DNA from 2 places in the Pseudodesulfovibrio senegalensis genome. Region 1 is predicted to be linked to the other one. Evidence: predicted binding sites of a transcription regulator. Region 1 holds the regulator's gene; the other holds the start of a gene.
What was found. Region 1 encodes sigma-54, which starts transcription at its own class of promoters, with help from an activator protein. Its sites were predicted from a motif close to CTGGCACGGNNNNTGCTT; they were not measured.
Positions count from the first base shown of each region.

Region 1 (3,117 bases):
CCGCCTGGTCCGTGTCCATTCCATTATTGTCCTTTTCAAGGGGGGCCACAAGTTCTGTCAGAACCTGTTTCTTGCTGCTTCCCGAAAGTTCCGGGACGATGTAGGCCTCTTGAAGATAATCACCAAGTTTCATGATCAGTGTCCAGGATCGATCAATCCGAAATCGCCGTTGTTTCGTTTATAAATGACGTTGATGCCTTCGGTGTCGGCATTGCGAAAGACAAGGAATTCGCCGTCCGTGGTGTCCAGCTGCATGGCTGCCTCGTCCACGGACATGGGTTTGGGCTCATAGGAGTCACTGCCGACGATTGTCGGGGTCCAGTTGCCGGATTCCTTTTCCAAAAAAGACAGATAGTCCATCTGGACGACCTTGTTGGCTCGGGCCTTCTTGCCGCGATCCTTCATCTTTTCGCGTAATTTGCGCAATTGCGCTTCCAGCTTGTCCAGCACCAAGTCGATGCTTGAATACATGTCCTCCGATGTTTCAAACGCAGACAAATGAATATTGTCCGCATTGAGCACAACATCGGCCTTCTGGCGAAACTTCTCAACCATGAGATTGACCTTGAGCTCGGCCGTGTCAGAATGGGACACGTACTTGCCGAGTTTTCCAAAGCGCTTTTCAGCATACTTCTTGAGATGGTCGGACGGATCGAAGTTCTTGAAGGTGAAGCTGATGTTCATGGACTACCCTCCTGAGTTTGTGGGTATTTGACAAGCCCTGTTAGAAAAACTCCTTTCGCTTTGAAGATGAGGCAATGCCCATTGCAGAACGATATTTTGCCACGGTTCTTCGTGCGATGTTTACATCGAGTTTTTCTTTCAGAATTTCACCGATTTTTTCGTCACTGAGCGGTTTTTTCGGATTCTCCTCGCTTATAAGTTGCTTGATGAGTGCCTTGACGCTCTCGGAGCCGACCTGAGAGCCATCCCCCAAGTCCAAAGCACTGTTGAAAAAGAATTTCAATTCAAAAATACCGTGGGGAGTGGATACGTATTTATTGGTCGTGATCCGGCTCACGGTGGATTCATGCATGCTGATGTCTTCGGCAACCTCTTTCAGGATGAGTGGCTTGAGTTTGGTCACACCCTCTTCAAAAAAGTCCCTCTGAAATCTGACAATGCTCTCAACTACTTTATACAACGTACGTTGCCGTTGGTACAGGCTTTTCATCAGCCATGCGGCAGATCGCATTTTTTCGGAAAAATAATCCTTTTCCTTTTCGTTGCTGGCCTTGAGATTATCCACGTAAAAGGAGTTCATTTGAAGACTGGGAAGGCCGTCATCGTTGAGCATGATGACGAACTCGTCTCCGAACTTGTATACGAAAACATCGGGGCTGACGTAATGTGGTTCTGTGGAGGAAAAATTCGTCCCCGGCATGGGATCCAAGGTTTGGAGGAGGTCAAGATAGGATTTGAGATCCTCCATGGATATCTTGAATTTGCGCACAAGGGGCTTGTACCGGTGCTTTTCAAGGTCCTCGAGATGATCGGTGACCAATGAAACCAAAACAGGATCGCTGTCAAACCCTGCTACCTTCATCTGGACCAGCAGACATTCCTGGGGGGTGCGAGCCGCTATGCCCACAGGGTCGAGCAGCTGCATCTTGCGGATCACCTTTTCCACAAGTTCGGCTTCCACAGGGATCATGGACATTATTTCGTCCACACTGGCCTTGAGGTAGCCGTTGTGGTCGAGATTGCCAACGACAACATCGCCTACGGCAATTTCTTCATCCGTAAAATTGGAAAGGCGCATTTGCCAGCTCAGATGTCCTTCGAGCGAAGGCTTGGAGGCCAGCCGTGCCTCAAAAGACATACCCTCTTCCGGGATTTCTGCGTCCCGGGAGTGTGATTGTTTCGAAGTACTGGAAAACTCACCAAGATAGTTCTCCCAGTCTGCATCCTTGACTAGGGCGTCGTTGGCATCTTCTGTGGCGGAGCGATCGTCTTCGACTTCGGACACGGCTTCATTTTCCGTTTCTTCAAGAAACGGATTCTCCAGCAACTCTTGCTGTACGGTTTCAACCAGCTCAAGCCTCGACAATTGCAGCAGCTTGATTGCCTGCTGTAATTGCGGTGTCATCACAAGCTGTTGAGAAAGTTTGAGTTGTTGCCTGAGTTCAAGTCCCATATACGTACCGTTCCGATTTTTCCTGTTGGGAAAAACTTGTTGTTATTTTTTATTTATCCTGCATGGATTTCGTGCAATCCGCAATGAGCAGGAACGAATTATACTAAATTTGAATCAACATAACCTATTGTGACTTTTATTTTTCCTCAAATCAAACTCTTTACATGAAAAAAATGTACCAATGTTCACAGCCGCTGTAAATCGGGAATTCGGGAAAAAGGGAACAATCCGGACGAAGCCGGTACAGGGAATGGAGGAGAATGGATTTAGAGGCAAAAATCCTCGCCCAGATAAATCTGTCTGGCCTGACTGTCCTGAACAATGACTTCCGGCGTGCCTTCAAGAATAATCGTACCTTCGTATACGAGGTATGCGCGGTCACAAATATTCAGCGTTTCACGCACGTTATGGTCAGAAATCAAAATTCCGATGCCCATACTTTTGAGTACGGAAATGATTTCCTGAATATCGATAACCGCAATGGGGTCGATACCAGCAAACGGTTCGTCAAGCAGAATGAAGCTGGGGTTGAGGATGAGAGCCCGGGCGATTTCCAGCCGTCTCCGCTCGCCACCGGATAGAAACATGGCGGGCTGGTCAGCCAACTTGGAAATTGTAAACATATCCATGAGTTCTTCGGCCCGGGCATTTTGTTGGCGTGGCGTCATGGAGGTCTGTTCAAGGATGATTTCAAGGTTCTGGCGAACCGTGAGTTTTTTGAAAATAGAACTTTCCTGTGGCAGATAGCTGATGCCAAGGCGGGCTCGTTCATGCAAGGGCTGGTCAGTTATGTTTTGGCCGTTGAAGGAAACATCCCCGGTGTTGGGCTTGACGATCCCCACCAGCATGTAAAAGGTCGTGGTCTTGCCCGCGCCGTTAGGACCGAGAAGTCCCACCACCTCCTGTTTGCCCAGGTTCAGGTTCACGCTGTGGACAACCTCTTTTTGTCCGTATCGTTTGCTGAGGTTCGCGGCGACCAG
Region 1 is NZ_WAIE01000001.1:1,239,440-1,242,556, reverse strand. Features, by position in the region: gene F8A88_RS05860 (PTS sugar transporter subunit IIA) at 1-133, opposite strand, end outside; gene hpf (ribosome hibernation-promoting factor, HPF/YfiA family) at 136-684, opposite strand; gene rpoN (RNA polymerase factor sigma-54) at 725-2,137, opposite strand; gene lptB (LPS export ABC transporter ATP-binding protein) at 2,404-3,117, opposite strand, start outside.

Region 2 (3,117 bases), on a different contig from region 1:
GTTCCCCGGCCTCCCTGCCCGGCGGTCCCTTCAAGGGCCACACCGGACTCGTCATTGGCACCGAAGAGATTGCTGCCCTCGCGGCGCAATCCGAAATCGTTGGTGAACATATACATGCTGACCTGATAAAGCCGCTCGCTCTCCCCATTGGAAAACTGGCCCACCAGAAAACCTTCGCTGTCCACGCTCATGCCCTGCAGATACCCGGTGGAGTAGCCGTCCTGCGTACTGAACATGGTGGCGTTGCCGTGGCCCGGATAGGCGGTGGTCACGCTCGTGCCCCGCTGGCCGTCGGCCAGAGTGGTCATGCCGTACACATTGGTGCCGAGATCCGCGGCCGAAGCGTTGGAGCCCACGTTTTCCCACGAAGCCGTTTCCGAGGTCAGCCCGAAATCGAGATCGATGGTCTGGGCCGTGCCCGCGCCCGAGCCGGCGAACGTCACCGAGAGTTGCGGAGCGCCGTCCTCGGAGAGCGTGGCCAGCCCCCAGTTGCTGAGCACCTTGTCCGCGGCTCCGCCTTCCATGGTATACATACTCTGCCCGTCCAGCTTGCCGCTGGTGTCGAAATGCAGCACCCCCATGGCCAGCAGTCCGGCCGTGGACGTGCCCTGCACGCTGGCGCGGCCGTCCTCGTCCGGGTCGATGGTCACGATGTATTCCCAATACGCGCCCCCGTCCGCGCCCGAAAGCGAGGATTTGTTCACCGGGTCGTAATGAATGGTGACCACATGCTTGTTGCCCTCTGAATCGTACACGTTCATGGACGCGGAATTTCCGGAACCGAACGCGGCCCCGGACGTGGTGTTCCATGCGTTGAACATGGCCGTGAGCGGACTGTTGGAACTGACGAACTTGTCGCCGTTCTGCTCGTCGAGATTGGCCACGATGGTGGCGTTCTCCGTGGCTCTGGGCGGCGACTGGATCACGCGCACGGTTTCCCCGGCAGCGTTCTCCACTTCTTCGTAGGGCAGCAGGATGTCGGAAACCGCAGCCTGCACCTCCCCGGTTTCCCGGTCCACGGCGTGCCCCTGCAGGCGCAGGCCGTGCGGGTCCACCAGATACGCGTCCCGGTTGAAACGGAACTCGCCCGCCCGGGTGTAGTGGCTGGAATCATCCAGAGCATTGCGCACGCCGAAAAACCCGCGCCCCTCGATGGCGAGGTCCGTGGTCGTGGTGGTGGTTTGCAGGCTCCCCTGCTCGAAATTCGCAAGAACCGCGGCAATGCGGACCCCCTTGCCCACCTGCGGGGAATAAACGTCGCCGCTCTCGTAGCCGATGCCCGAGCAACCTGCATTGACGCTCATGAGGTCCGAAAACTGCGCAACGCTGCGCTTGTATCCCACGGTGTTGACGTTGGCCAGGTTGTTGCCGATGACCTGCATGTTGTCACCATAGGCCTTGAGCCCGGTCACGCCCGTATACAGTGAACTGTAACCCATAACGTAATCCTCCTGGCCGGCTGTGCCGGCGGGGTCGGAAACTCCGGTTGCCCCCAACCGGAAAAACGTTCCCGAATTCTTCTCCGCACTTAATAAAGCAACAGGTGTGCCAAATATTTCTTTATGAATTTTAATCAATTATACGCGAAACACCCCCGGAAAAACATGCCGCCCCGCACAAAAACCCCACGGGCGCACTCTGGCTACTGGACATGGGGAAAACGTCCACGTATGGTCCCGACGTTGTCCATTTTACGGCAACAGGCACAAAACCAACGTCAAAACAAGAAAACGGAGTTTTACCGGATGAAACGTATTCTTATTTCCCTGAGCAGCGTTCTGGCCTGCCTGATGATCCTTGCCGCCTGCAACCAGCAAGGCCCCTCTGTCGGCGTGCTGGACGAAGCCCAGGCCTTTCGGGACAACCCTGCGGCAGCCGCCGCCATGGAATTCCTGAAGCAAAAAAGCGAACCGCTCCAGAAGGAAGCCGAAACCGCTTACAAGGCCATGCAGGAAAACAAGAACGATGACACCGAAGCCGCCTATCGCGAAGCCATGGGCAAGCTCCAGAGCGTCATGGGCGCGGAACAGCAGCGTGTAGTGGGTCTGCTCAACGCGGAATTCGAACGGGTGATTCAGGACTACCGCAAGTCCAAGGGCCTGGCCCTGATCGTGGCGCGCAAGTCCGTGCTTGATGCAGACGACGCCATCGACATCACCAAGGACATCGTTGCGGAAATGGGCAAGGTGAAAATCGACTTTGCGGCCAAGGCCGAGGTCAAGGAAACGCCGGCCCCGGAAAAGGCTGAGGAAAAGGCCCCCGAAGCCGCACCCGAAAAAGAGGACGCAAAAGCGGAATAGCCCGCAAGCATCCTCGGCCGTCACGGCAATCACACGGCCCGTTCCTTCTTCTGAAGGACGGGCCGTTTATTGTTTCAGGGTCTGCAGAAAGGCAAGCATCAAGCCGAGGGTTTCATGGAGCGTTTCATCCAGGTTCGGCCGCATGGCACGCACCTGATCCAGGCGGGCATCCCGCGAGGCGACCTCCATTTCCAGGGCCATGGAAACAAGACGGCTGGCGCGCACCACGCCGGACATGCCCTTGAGCGAATGGGCCGCCTTTGCCGCGGCAGGCGCATCGCCTTCATCAAGCGCCCGGCCCAGCTCTTCGGCCCGCACAAGACTGTCTTCCAGATAGGCCTCCAACAATTCCGAGGCCAGACCGGCGTCGCCGCCCAGACTCTGCATGAACGAGCCGGAATCAAACAGGTCTTCAACCATCTTTTTCTCCCCATTTGTCATGGCATAGCACCCGCACACAAGCTTCGGTAGTATAATCCTCATGCAAAAGCCACATCCCGATACATCTTCATATATGATTGAACCACTGCATCCAGATGGTACTTCGATTCCATGCGTTCCCGGCCAGCCTGCCCCGCGGCCCGGCGTTGGGCCGACGACATGCGCAGCAAGCCGATCACAGCCCGTGCCATGGCCGCGTGGTCCCCGGGCCGCACCACGGTTCCGACGCTGTCCAGCACCCGGCGCACATCGCCCACGTCCGTGGCGACGCAGGGAACGCCGCAGGCCATGGCCTCGCCCAGCACGTTGGGAAAACCTTCAGCCTTCGAGCTCAGGCAGAACACGTCCAGCCCGTTCATGAAATCAGCCATGTTCT
Region 2 is NZ_WAIE01000003.1:103,191-106,307, reverse strand. Features, by position in the region: gene F8A88_RS08790 (flagellar hook protein FlgE) at 1-1,439, opposite strand, end outside; gene F8A88_RS08785 (OmpH/Skp family outer membrane protein) at 1,746-2,300, shown strand; gene F8A88_RS08780 (Hpt domain-containing protein) at 2,367-2,720, opposite strand; gene F8A88_RS08775 (glycosyltransferase) at 2,780-3,117, opposite strand, start outside.
Region 2: F8A88_RS08790 (flagellar hook protein FlgE) is a predicted target of sigma-54. The motif match lies at 1,535-1,552, and genes of this name have one in related genera.